Regions from separate parts of the Geodermatophilus sp. SYSU D00697 genome, predicted to be linked through region 1. Evidence: predicted binding sites of a transcription regulator. Region 1 holds the regulator's gene; each other region holds the start of a gene.
The links. Region 1 encodes LexA, which represses DNA repair genes until DNA is damaged. Its sites were predicted from a motif close to TCGAACANNTGTTCGA; they were not measured.
Positions count from the first base shown of each region.

Region 1 (3,202 bases):
CCCGGTGGCGCCCGGCGAGGGCGGCATCGAGCGCCGGCATCTCCGCGGTGACGTCCCCGCCGTGACGGCGCCGGCGACGGCCCTGCGCCGGGACGCCGGACGCCGTTCGCTCCGGAGCGCCGAGCACGCCGGCGACGAGCCGCTCACGGGCGGCGGCGCGGGCCAGGTCGAGGATCGGCGCGGCGGCGTCGTCCCCACGCCCAGCGGGAGGCGACGCCTCCACGACGGGCGACTCCGGCAGCCGCAGGTCGGACAGGGCGACCCAGGTCTCGCGCACACCGCCGGCGACGGTCAGCCGGACCCACACCTCGCAGGATCCGCCGGCGTCGTGGCGCCAGCCGAGGATCGACCCCGGCAACCAGGCGCCGGCCACGGACACCTCGACGGCCTGGGACTGCTGGGTGAAGACCGCTGCTCGGCTTCCGGACATCCGCGACACGCCTCTGACGTTAGGTGCCCTTTTGACCACGCAGCGTCAACGCCTCCGTACGGAGGGTTGACGAACCTGACCGCCTCGCCTTGTCGCTGTCTGGCCCCGCGGCGTGCCGGGCCCGGAGGAGGAGGGACGGGACGCCCTCAGGGCAGCAGGAGGACCTGTCCCGGCACGACGCGGGCACCGTCGAGCTCGTTGAGCTCCTCGATCACGTCGACCACGGCCCGGACGTCCTCGTCGGGCCCGGCGAAGTCTGCGGCGATGGACCACACCGTGTCCCCCGCCTGGACGACCACGCTGCGCTCCCCCACCAGCCGCAGGTCGCCGGGGTCATCGGCGACGAGAGGTCCGAGCCAGGACCCGAGCGCCACGCCGACCCCCAGCGCGAGGACCACCGCCAGCCGGCGCGCCCTGCGGGTCAGCCGCACCCCCGGACCCGGCCGGTGCCGCACCCGGCCGCAGCCGCCGCGCACGGGCCGCCCCGCCGGGGGACCGGGCACCGCGGCCCCCGCCGGCCGGGTCGGGCCCGGCCGCGTCTGCCCGGGTCGCACCGGACCCGGCCGGGTGGCGGACGAGTCGACGGGCGCGGTCGCACCGTCGTCGGTCGCCCGGACCGACTCGGGCCGGCATGCGCCCACCCGGGACACGGTCGCCCGCGACGCCGGAGGCCGTGGCCGGCGCCCGGCCGCACCGTCGTCGGCCACCGGGACCGCACGGAGCCGGGGCCGCCAGGGCACCTGTACCGCGTCGTCGAAGTCCAGCACCGCCTGCCGCATGCCCGCCACGACCACTCCTCCCACCGCTGCCCGGACCGTCGAACGCCTGTTCGATTCGAACGGCTGTGCGATGTCTACCGGATGGGTCCGACGAACGCCATCGCGCCCTGCCGGGCAGTTCGAACACGTGTTTGATCGAGAGGGCCCGGCACGCTACGGTCGGTCCCGAACGACGAGACGTGCTGCGACAGCAGCCGGCGAGGAGGCGACGGTGGCGGAGAAGAGCGGGACGTCGGGGAGCCGCCGGAGGACGACCGGCGCGCCGGCGGCCACCGAGACGGCGGCCGTGCGGACCTTCCCCGACCGGAGCGAGGCCGGGGACGGCCTGACCCAGCGCCAGCGGCGCGTCCTCGAGGTCATCCGCGACTCCATCGACCGCCGCGGCTACCCGCCCTCGGTTCGCGAGATCGGTGAGGCCGTCGGCCTGTCCTCGGCCTCCTCGGTGGCCCACCAGCTCACGGTCCTGCAGAAGAAGGGCTGGCTGCGCCGCGACCCGAACCGGCCCCGGGCCCTCGACGTCCGCCTGCCCGGCGACGCGCCGGCCGAGCTCGTGTCCACCGCCGCCCCGGCCGGCACCGACGAGGCGCCCGCCCCCACCTACGTCCCGCTCGTCGGCCGGATCGCCGCCGGTGGCCCGGTGCTCGCCGAGCAGGCGGTCGAGGACGTCTTCCCGCTGCCCCGCGAACTGGTCGGCGAGGGCACCCTCTTCATGCTCAAGGTCGCCGGCGACTCGATGGTCGAGGCGGCCATCTGCGACGGCGACTGGGTCGTGGTGCGCCAGCAGCCGACGGCCGAGAACGGCGAGATCGTGGCCGCCATGATCGACGGCGAGGCGACGGTCAAGACCTACAAGCGTCGTGACGGCCACGTGTGGCTGCTGCCGCACAACCCCGCCTACGAGCCCATCCCGGGTGACGAGGCCACCATCCTGGGTCGCGTCGTCACCGTGCTGCGCCGGGTCTGACCCGCAGGCGCCGCCCCGGGCTCAGGGGCGCCGGCGCAGCCTCCCGCCGACCCACACCAGGGCGGCGGCGACCACGGCCGCGATCGCGGCCGCCGCGACGGCCGGCATGCCGCCGTCGTCGGCGCTCAGCAGGTCGGGGAGGGAACCGTCCGCCGACGTCGACGCAGCGGCGTCGCTCGGGAGCTCGCCCAACGGGACGACGATGACGTCGGCCGGCAGTCCCTCGCTGGTCACGACCAGGCCGGAGGCGTCGGCGGTGAAGCTGACCGCCTCGCCCTGCGGCGACGCGGGCAGCGGCAGCCGGACCGGGTCGGCGGCCAGTGCACCCGCCACGTCGGAGCCCGACAGCGGCCAGACGTAGGCGTCGGTGTAGGTCCGCAGGGCCAGCAACCGGCCGTCGGGCGAGACCGCTCCCCCGGTGACCATGAGCTGCCCGGCGCGACCGACCGGACCGCCCGGGGTCCCGGTGAGCGTGAACTCGACACCCGCCACCTCGGTGAGGCCAACCGTGCCGGCGTCGACCAGCGCGCTCACCGGGCGGTACACCGAGCTGGCTCCGAGCACCTCCTTGGTCACCAGGTAAGGCGTGCCGTCCGGCGCGAGGAGCAGCGCCTCCACGTCCCGGGGTCCCTCCGGGAAGGCCAGCCGGTACACCGCGGTGCTGCCGTCCGGCCGCAGGGCCAGCAGCGCCACCGTCTCCCGCGTGCCGTTGTTGTCGCCGGTGTCGGCGAGCCACACGGTCCCGTCGGCGCCGACCGCGAGGTCCTCGGGGTCGTAGGGGTCGACCGGCGCGCTGCGCACGTCGACCACCTGGCAGCCGGCGTCCAGGACGTGGACGTCGAGCCGCTCCCCACCGTCGTTGAGGGCCAGCATGCGGTCGCCCACCACCACGAGGCCGGAGAGCTCCGCCAGCCGGGGGTCGGTGACCTGGCACTGCGTGCGAGGCGCCGTCGCCTCCTCGGCGGAGACCGGCTGCGCGGCACCGAGGACGGCGGTCAGCGCGAGGACCGTCCCCGCAGCCAGGTGCCG
Region 1 covers NZ_JBJGYV010000009.1:96,157-99,358, forward strand. The annotation lists gene ACI79C_RS10305 (hypothetical protein) at 1-430, opposite strand, end outside; gene ACI79C_RS10310 (LysM peptidoglycan-binding domain-containing protein) at 577-1,218, opposite strand; gene lexA (transcriptional repressor LexA) at 1,421-2,173, shown strand; gene ACI79C_RS10320 (hypothetical protein) at 2,195-3,202, opposite strand, start outside.

Region 2 (3,202 bases), on a different contig from region 1:
CCAGGGCGGGACGGGTGTCGGCCGGCAGCTCCAGCGACCGTCGCCCGGCGACCAGCGTGACCCGGCCGTCGACCGGCTCGCGCAGCTGGCAGCGCAGCCGGCGGCGGACCCGCAGCACGGTGTCGGGGGACAGGGCCGACGCCGCGGCGGCCTGGGCCAGCGGCGCGACGGGCTCGGGCCGCACCTGCGCCCAGGTCCGCGACCGGAGCCGGTCGGCGACCTCGGCCGGGTCGACCCGGCCCAGCCACTCCCTGAGGCCCGCCACGACCGCCGCCACGTCGTCGGCCACGGCGCCCGGGTCGGCCAGGTCGACGCCCAGGGGTAGCGAGCGGCGCAGCTCGGGGTCCTCGGCGGCGAGCACCCGCACGAGGTCGAGCACCGACTCGGCGGCCGCCCAGCGGGTGACCGGGTGCACGCCGATGGTCAGGTGCGCACTGATCTCGCCCAGCGCGACCGCCGAGTGCAGGTGGCCGCGGGGCAGGTAGAGGGCGTCGCCGGGCCGCAGCACCGCGTCGATGACCGGCTCGCGCTCGGCGGCGGCGGCGACGGTGGCGGCCCGGTCGTTCCAGGGCTGGGTGCGCAGCGGGTCGGGCAGCACCGGCTCGTGGATGCGCCAGTGCTTCTCGCCGGCGACCTGCAGCACGAAGACGTCGTGCACGTCGTAGTGCGGGGAGAATCCGCGGGAGGACGGCGGGGTGACGTAGGCGTTGACCTGCGTCGGGTGACCCAGGTCGGCAGCCAGCTGGTCGGCGAACTCGATCAGCGGTGGCCACAGCCGGTGCAGGCCCTGGAGGACGACGGTGCTGCCGTCGGCGAACAGCCGCAGCACCGCGTCGGAGGAGACCTGGTCGGCGATCTCGGCCCCGGCGCCCCCCGAGGTGGTGAACCGCTTGGGGTCGACGACGGCGCCGTCCTTGGCGATCCGCAGGAAGGGGGTGCGCAGCCCCCGCCGGGAGAGCAGCTCGTCGACCGCGGCCAGGTCGAGCAGGTCGGCGAAGGACCCGCCGGTCTCCTCGGCGCGGGTGAGCAGCGGCCGGCGCGACCAGTACTCCCGCGCGAAGACCTGCGGGTCGAGGGCGGTGCACCGACGCAGGGCCGGCCGGGGGTCCGGCCGGCCCTGCGCGGCGGGGTTCTCGGTCAGGCGGAACCGTCCGCGCCGCCGTCGGCACCGCCATCAGCACCGCCGTCGGCACCACCATCGGCACCGCCGTCCGCGCCGCCATCAGCACCGCCGTCCGCGCCACCATCGGCACCGCCGTCCGCGCCACCGTCGGAGCCGCCACCGGCCGCCCCGCCGTCGGCAGGGCCGTGACCGGCGCCGCCGTCCGCGCCGCCGTCGGCACCACCGTCGGCGCCGCCGTCGGCACCGCCATCAGCGCCGCCGTCGCCCACGCCGGCGGTGGTCATGTCATCGTCGTCGAGCGCCATGGGTCTCCGATCGCATCGGTCGCGGGCCACCGGGTGGTGGCCCTCCGGGCGTGCTGTACCTCACCGATCCTGCTCTCACACTCCCGCTCCGACCAGCGGGAACGGCGTGTCGGCAACGGGTCGGTCACGACACGGGGTGGAGGTGCCCGGACCGTGCCGAGGGCGTTACCGTCCTCTCGTCCGTCGAACACGTGTTCGAGGTCGGGAAGGGGTCATGAGCCAGTCCGCCCGCGCCGCCGGCTGCACCGTGCTGCACGTCGACATGGACGCGTTCTTCGCCAGCGTCGAGGTGCGCCGCCGCCCCGAGCTGGCCGGCACCCCGGTGATCGTCGGCGGGGCCGGCAACCGCGGGGTGGTCACCTCGGCCACCTACGAGGCCCGCCGCTACGGGGTGCACGCCGCGATGCCGACGTCCCGGGCGCTGCGGCTGTGCCCGACCGCGACGGTGCTGCCGGGGGACATGGCGCTCTACGGCGAGGTCTCCCGCGCGGTCATGGCGCTGTTCCGCTCGATCACCCCGCTCGTGGAGCCGCTGAGCATGGACGAGGCCTTCCTCGACGTCTCCGGCGCCGGGCGCCGGCTGGGCGACGCGGCCGAGATCGGGGAGTACATCCGCGCCCGGGTCTACGACGAGCAGGGCATCACCTGCTCGGTGGGCGTGGCCGGCACGAAGTTCGTCGCGAAGCTGGCCTCCACCCGCGCCAAGCCCGACGGGCTGCTGGTCGTCCGCCCGGCCGAGGTCATGGCGTTCCTGCACCCGCTGCCGGTCGGCGCCCTGTGGGGGGTGGGGGCCAAGACCGAGGAGGTGCTGGTGCGGCTCGGGCTGCGCACGGTGGGCGACCTCGCCCACGTGCCGGTGCGCACCCTGCAGCGGGCGGTGGGCCAGGCCGCCGGCACGCACCTGCACGAGCTGGCGTGGGGCCGCGACCCCCGCCGCGTGGTGCCCGACGAGCCGGAGCGGTCCACCGGGCACGAGGAGACCTTCGGCACCGACGTCGACGACCCGGCGGTCATCCACCGCGAGCTGCTGCGGCTGTCCGAGCGGACGGCGGGCCGGCTGCGCTCGGCGGGCTGGCTGGCCCGCACCGTGACCATCAAGGTCCGCTTCGCCGACTTCACCACGATCACCCGCTCGCGCACCCTCGGGGTCCCCACCGACGTCGGGCAGGAGCTCTACGACACCGCCCGCGCGCTGTTCGACGCCCTGGGCCTGCAGCGGGCGCGGATCCGGCTGGTCGGCGTGCGCGCCGAGCGCCTGGTGGAGGCCGGCTCCGCCCCCCGGCAGCTGGAGCTGGGCGCCCGCGAGCACGGCCGCCGGGAGGCCGAGCTCGCCGCCGACCGGGCGGCCCGCCGGTTCGGGGCCGGGGCGGTGCGCCCGGCGACCCTCCTGCACCGCGGCGGGCAGTCCGTCCGCTGACCGGCCCGGGGGAACCCGCGGCCGCGCCCGTTCGTCTTCCCGACGGCCCCGTCCCACCCACGAGAGTGATCACGGCGGGTCGGGGCCGACTCGCCTTTCGCGCCCCGCAAAGGGCTCGTATCCTCGATGTCACCGACGGCGGGCACCGCCGTCGGGTCTTGGCTTTGGCCCACCTGGAGGTCGACGTGCCGCTCTCCGAGCACGAACAGCGACTGCTGGAGCAGATCGAGCGCGCCCTCGTCGATGACGATCCGAAGTTCGCCTCGTCCGTCCGCACCGGTGACCGCCGGATCAAGGCCCGCCGCAGACTGCAGCTGGGCGCTCTCCTCGTCCTGGTCGGGATGGCCGTCCTGGTGG
Region 2 covers NZ_JBJGYV010000032.1:26,606-29,807, forward strand. The annotation lists gene ACI79C_RS21095 (cupin domain-containing protein) at 1-829, opposite strand, end outside; gene ACI79C_RS21100 (BatC protein) at 1,138-1,428, opposite strand; gene dinB (DNA polymerase IV) at 1,643-2,845, shown strand; gene ACI79C_RS21110 (DUF3040 domain-containing protein) at 3,004-3,202, shown strand, end outside.
Region 2: a site for LexA is predicted at 1,612-1,627, ahead of dinB (DNA polymerase IV). Genes of this name have one in related genera too.

Region 3 (3,202 bases), on a different contig from region 1:
TGCGCCCGGGAGCGGTCGCCCCGGCCGCGGTGGTGGACCAGCTCGAGCACCAGGGAGCCGGGGCCGAAGACCGCGCGCCAGGCGGCCAGCCGGGCGGAGGCGACGTCAGCCCGGCCCGCGGTCAGCGCCCGGCCCACCGGGGAGTCCGGCCCCAGGAGGGCGACCAGCCCCGGCGCGTGCTCGGCGGCCAGCGCCAGCGAGCTCACCGGCTCGCCGCGCGTGCCGCGCAGGTGGGTGGCGCTGGTCAGCCGGCACAGCGACCGCCAGCCGGCGCCGTCCCGGGCGAGGAAGGTGACCCGGGGCAGCCGGGGGTCGACGCTGGCCCCACCCCGGGCCGGCACGCGGCGACCCGACCCGGCGCGGCCGGGCGCGCCGGGTGGCCCGTCCGGCCGGCGCGCACGCGTCCGCTCCGCGGAGTGCCCACCTCCCAGCACCGGCGCCAGGGCCGGCGGCACCGTGCTGTCGACCGCGGGCACGACGGCGAGGTCCACCCCGAAGACCGGCCGGACGTCGGCCGCCCGGCAGGCGAGGGCGAACTTGACCGCGCCGTAGAGCCCGTCGCGGTCGGTCAGCGCCAGGGCCTGCATGCCGTGCTCGGCAGCCCGGTTCACCAGGTCGGCCGGGTGGTTGGCCCCGTACTGCATGGAGTAGCCCGAGGCGACGTGGAGGTGGACGAAGGGGTCGGCCGTCACCGCCTGTTCCGGTGCTCGGAGCCGCCGACCACCCGCGGGCGGGCGCGCCGGGGCGCCTCAGGTTCCGGGTCGCTGCCCAGGCAGCTCTCGACCACGGTGAGGAAGGCCCGGACGTCGCGGACCAGGTCGTCGGCCTCGCGCTCGGTGACCGCCCGGGAGAGCCCGGCCTCCGCGGCCGCCCGCTTGGCGGCGCCGGCGGCGAAGAACGTGGCCCACTCCCCCAGCTCCGGCGCGACCTGGCCGAGCAGCACCCAGGCGCTGCGCGGCCGACGGCGCCCGGACTCCGGCCGCGTGCGGGCGGCCAGCACCGCCGCGGCGGCCCGCAACGCGCCGAGGTGCGCGGTGGCGTAGCGCTGCCGGGCGTCGGTGCTCGCCGCGGCCTCGGCCAGCGCTCGGGAGGCCTGGTCGAGCAGCTGCGTGGCCGCCGGCGGCAGTGGCGGGGGCAGGGGGAGCTGATCGGCCACGACGCGGACCGCGCCCATCAGTCGTGCACCCGCACGAGCGACCACCGGTTGGCCGTGGACTCCCAGCTGAGGTCGAAGACGCCGGCGAAGCTCATCCGCGACCGCCCGGCCCGGACCGCCTCGACCCGCCACACCTCACGCGTGGCGACCAGCTCGGCGGAGGCGCCGCCGGCCTCCTCGGGACCCCGCTGCCACCACGGTGCGGTCTCCACCCACGAGTCGAGCAGCTCTCCCACGACGTACCGCGACTGGCCCCGCCAGAACTGCGCCGGGCCGAGGGACCCCCGCTCGACCTGCACCTCTTCGCCGACCCGACCGCCGACCCCACCCAGCACCCGGCTCATGACAGACTCCCCACCGCTCTGCGCCGACCCGGCCGGCCCGCCCGCCACACCGGGTGGGGAAGGACCCGGGTGCGGCGGGAGGTCGACCGCTGTTCGAACGCGTGTTCGAACGAGGTCGAGTAGACCCGACCGCACCGACACTCGTCAAGCGGAGCGCGCGGGAGTGGGCGAGCCGGCGCGGCAGAGGGCCAGCGGTCGGCGGGAGCCGATGGGAGGATCAGCGCATGAGCCGACCCGAGCACCCGCGGGTGGCTGCCATCGCCCGCCTCCTGGCGGAGTCCGGAGCGGCCGGGGAGGTCCGCGCCCTTCCCGACAGCGCCCGCACCGCCGGCGCGGCCGCCGCGCAGCTCGGCGTCCCCGTCGGGGCGATCGCGAACAGCCTGGTGTTCGACGTCGCCGGTGCACCCCTGCTGGTCCTGACCAGCGGCGCGCACCGGGTCGACGTCGACCGGGTCGCCACCCTCCTCGGCGTCCCCGCGGTGCGCCCGGCCTCCCCCGACTTCGTCCGCCGGCACACCGGGCAGCCCATCGGCGGGGTGGCACCGATCGGGCACCCCGAGCCGATCGGCACGCTGGTCGACGTCGAGCTGGCCCGCCACGAGCGGGTCTGGGCCGCCGCAGGCCACCCGCACGCGGTCTTCCCCACCACCTACGAGGAGCTGCTGCGGTTGACCGGCGGCACCGCGGCCGAGGTCGGCACCGGCCCCGTCACCCCGGTGGAGGTGGGATCGCCGTGACCGGGCGCGCGCGGTCCCGCACGGGCGGACCACCCCCGGCTCCGGGGACGACGAGGGCCGAGGAGGAGGCACCGTGACCGGCACGACCCCCGCCACGCGGGTCACCGAGCTGCCCACCGGGTGGCTGCGCGACCACATGCACGAGGCCCTGGCCATCTACGGCGCGGCGATGGGCTACGCGCCGTCGGTCGTGGCCGGGCGCTACGGCTACGCCGTCCAGCACACCGAGCGCGCCGGGTTCCGGGCCGTCGGCGGCTTCGTCGCCACCCCGGAGGGCGAGCAGCTGGTCGGGTTCGGCTACGGCTACCTGGTCGCCCCCGGCCAGTGGTGGCACGACCAGGTGCGGGCGGCGCTGGACCGGCGGACCGCCAAGCGGTGGCTGCCCGGGGCCTTCGAGGTCTGCGAGCTGCACGTCCACCCCGACCACCAGAGCCGCGGGCTGGGCCGGCAGCTGCTGCACGCCCTGCTGGCCGACCTGCCCCACCCCGCGGCGCTGCTGTCCACCCCCGACAGCGACACCAAGGCCTTCCGGCTGTACCACGCCGACGGCTTCGTCGACCTGGCCCGCAACCACCACTTCCCCGGCGACTCCCGCCCGTTCGCGATCCTCGGCGCCCGCCTGCCGCTGCGACCCCCGCCCCCGCGCACCGACGCGCGGTGACCGACGGCGACACCCCCGTCGACGCCGTCGTCGTCGGCGCCGGGCACAACGGGCTGGTCGCGGCCTGCTACCTGGCCCGCGCCGGCCTGCGGGTCGAGGTCGTCGAGCGCGACGAGGTGCTCGGCGGGGCGGTCTCCACGGTGGAGCGGTGGCCCGGCGTCCGCGTCGACCGCGGCTCCAGCGCGCACGTGATCATCCGGCAGAGCGGCATCGTCGAGGAGCTGGACCTGGCCGCGCACGGCCTGCGCTACGTCGACTGCGACCCCTGGGGCTTCGCCCCCGCCCCGGTCCCCGGCGACCCCGG
Region 3 covers NZ_JBJGYV010000032.1:15,380-18,581, reverse strand. The annotation lists gene ACI79C_RS21065 (DNA polymerase III subunit alpha) at 1-692, opposite strand, end outside; gene ACI79C_RS21060 (SAV_6107 family HEPN domain-containing protein) at 689-1,174, opposite strand; gene ACI79C_RS21055 (DUF6504 family protein) at 1,174-1,500, opposite strand; gene ACI79C_RS21050 (YbaK/EbsC family protein) at 1,725-2,237, shown strand; gene ACI79C_RS21045 (GNAT family N-acetyltransferase) at 2,311-2,898, shown strand; gene ACI79C_RS21040 (phytoene desaturase family protein) at 2,895-3,202, shown strand, end outside.
Region 3: a site for LexA is predicted at 1,594-1,609, ahead of ACI79C_RS21055 (DUF6504 family protein). Genes of this name have one in related genera too.

Region 4 (3,202 bases), on a different contig from region 1:
GATGGACGGCTACGTGTTGGCGGCCCGGCTCCCGAGCACGATCCCGATCGGCCTCGTCCCCGAGGGACTGCGCCTGGACGTCGGGGTCGAGGGCACGATCACCGAGGGGCCGATGACCGGCGGGCGGGTGACCGGCGTCGACCACCTGCTGATCCGCCGGGACGGCACCGCCGTGCTCGACGTCCACGAGACGATCACGTTGCCGGGCGGGGGCATCGTGTCCCTCCAGGTCCGTGGCTTCGCCACGCCGCCCTTCGAGATGCCACCCCTGGAGACGCTGGCCGCGCCGGGCTTCGAGTGGCCCGACGTCGAGGTGCCGATCCACGGGGCCGTGACGATGCAGACCGCCGAGCCGTCCCTCGCAGCCCTCAACCACACCGTGTACGGCATGACCGGGACGGTGAACATGGCACGCGGTGAGGTGCGGGCCAGCGCCCGCAGCATCGCCGCGGTGCCCGTGAGCTGATCCGCACCCCACCCGTTCGCCAGTGGCGGGCGGAGGACACACGAGAGGCCCGGAGCGCGTGGCTCCGGGCCTCTCGGCGTGCTGGGGGATCCGTCAGTTCGCCATGTCCACGAAGCGGCTGTAGTGGCCCTGGAAGGCGACGGTGACGTTCGCGGTGGGGCCGTTGCGGTGCTTGACCAGCATGATGTCGGCCTCGCCGGCCCGCGGGCTCTCCTTCTCGTACATGTCCTCGCGGTGGATCATCATCACCATGTCGGCGTCCTGCTCGATCGAGCCGGACTCACGGAGGTCGGACAGCATCGGCTTCTTGTCCTGACGCTGCTCGGAGCCACGGTTGAGCTGGCTCATCGCGATGACCGGGACCTCGAGCTCCTTGGCCAGCAGCTTCAGCGCCCGGGAGAACTCCGAGACCTCCTGCTGGCGGCTCTCGACCTTCTTGCCCGACGTCATCAGCTGGAGGTAGTCGATGACGACGAGCTTGAGGTCGTTGCGCTGCTTGAGCCGCCGCGCCTTGGCCCGGATCTCCATCATCGTCATGTTCGGCGAGTCGTCGATGTAGAGCGGGGCGTCGGCGATCTCGCCCATCCGACGGGCGAGCTTCGACCAGTCCTCGTCGGACAGCGTGCCGGCGCGCATGTGGTGCAGGGGCACCTTCGCCTCGGCCGACAGCAGACGCATGGTGATCTCGTGCTTGCTCATCTCGAGGGAGAAGATGACCGCCGGCATGTGGTGCTTCACCGTGGCCGACCGCGCGATGTCCAGCCCCAGGGTCGACTTGCCCACACCGGGCCGGGCGGCGATGACCACCATCTGGCCGGCCTGCAGGCCGTTGGTGAGCTCGTCGAGGTCGCGGATGCCGGTGGGCACGCCGCGGGCGGTGCCGCCGCGGGAGGCGATGGCGTCCAGCTCGTCCATCGTCGGCTGCAGGACGTCCTCGAGGCGCGCGTAGTCCTCGCTCATCCGCTTCTCGGTGACCTCGTAGATCTCCTGCTGGGCGCGGTCGACGATGTCGTCGACGTCGCCCTTGCCGCCGGCCGCGCCGTACCCCAGCTGGACGACGCGGGTGCCGGCCTCGACCAGCCGGCGCAGCGTGGCCTGCTCGGCGACGATCGCGGCGTAGTAGCCGGCGTTGGCGGCGGTGGGCGTCGACTGGATCAGCGTGTGCAGGTAGACCGCGCCGCCCATCTTCGACAGCTGGTCGGTGCGGTTGAGCTCGGCGGCCACGGTGATCGCGTCGGCCGGCTCACCCCGCCCGTACAGGTCGAGGATGCAGTCGAAGATCACCTGGTGCGCCGGGCGGTAGAAGTCGTTGCCGGCGAGCACCTCGACGACGTCGGCGATCGCGTCCTTGCTCAGCAGCATGCCGCCGAGCACCGACTGCTCCGCCGCGACGTCCTGCGGCGGCTGCCGGTCGTACTGCGGAGCCGTCGGGGTCGGTCGGCTGAAGTCGTCGGCCACCGCCACGGTGGTTCCTCCATCCACTCACCAGCGCACCCGCGAACAGACCCCGGCCGGAGGGCCGGGGCCTGGTGGGGGAAGCACCAGAAACGACGTACGCCTGACTCGAACGTCTGTTCGGGTCATTGCTACCCCGGGGCACCGACAGTTCGTGCCTGCCGGGGGAGCTGGAGAGGACGTTAGGAACACCGGACGGACCCGTCCAACACCGGTGTGCACCCCGTTCTGCACAACTTGTGGACAAGTCGGTGGACACAGACGTGTCGACATGTGGAGACAGCGGGGGACGGCCGCGGGGACATCCGCGTATCCCGCGTCTGACCAGCGCAGAGACGACCCACGGGGTGTGGACGGGAAAAAGCCGGGTGAAATCCGGGTGTCGCGCCCCGGCGTGTCGCCGCCCCCGCACAGCAGCCCCACAGGTCACACGTCCACAGGTCGACCGGGCAGGCCACCATGGCTGCGCGACGCCGACCGTCGCGGCCCCGAGGGCGGCCGTGGAGGGGAGGTCCCACGGCAGTCCAGCCGCACGCCGGAGGGCAGATCCGGCACGTCGGGGACCTGCCCGGCCAGGTCTCACGGCCCGGGACCACGGGGAGACGGTCCTCGACGGGGCCGGCACGACGCCGGCCGACGTCGTCCGGCTGGTCACCTGCACCACCGACGCGGACGCGATGGCGGGCGCGTGGGAGGCCGTGGCGGGGTGTCCGGGTGCGGCCGGCGTCCGCCCCGCCGGCACGCCGGTCGGGGTGACCCGGCGGCCCTCCCCCGGGAGGGCGGCCGGGCCGGAGGTGAGGGCGGTCGGCTGACCGGCCCCGGAACGCCGCGAGGGGCGCCGGACCGGAGTCCGACGCCCCTCGCGGGCACACCCCCCTGCAGGGGGTCCTCCTGTCAGCCGGGGACGACCTCGATGGCCAGCTGGGTGGTCACCTCGGGGTGCACCCGCACGGTGACGGTGTGCTGCCCGGTGGTCTTGATGCTGCTGGGCAGCTCCACCCGGCGACGGTCGAGCGCGGGGCCGCCGGCGGCGGTCACGGCGTTCACGACGTCGGCGGTGGTGACCCGGCCGAACAGGCGGCCGCCCTCACCGGCGCGGGCCGGCACCCGCACGGTCAGACCCGACAGGCGCCCGGCGACGGCCTGGGCCTCCTCGAGCGTCCGGACCTCGCGGGCGGCACGCGCCCGGCGCAGCGAGTCGACCTGCTTCTCGGCACCGCGGGTGGCGACGATGGCCAGGCCGCGGGGCAGGAGGTAGTTGCGGGCGTACCCGCCCTTGAC
Region 4 covers NZ_JBJGYV010000005.1:46,572-49,773, forward strand. The annotation lists gene ACI79C_RS06490 (DUF3237 family protein) at 2-466, shown strand; gene dnaB (replicative DNA helicase) at 560-1,930, opposite strand; gene rplI (50S ribosomal protein L9) at 2,816-3,202, opposite strand, start outside.
Region 4: a site for LexA is predicted at 2,030-2,045, ahead of dnaB (replicative DNA helicase). Genes of this name have one in related genera too.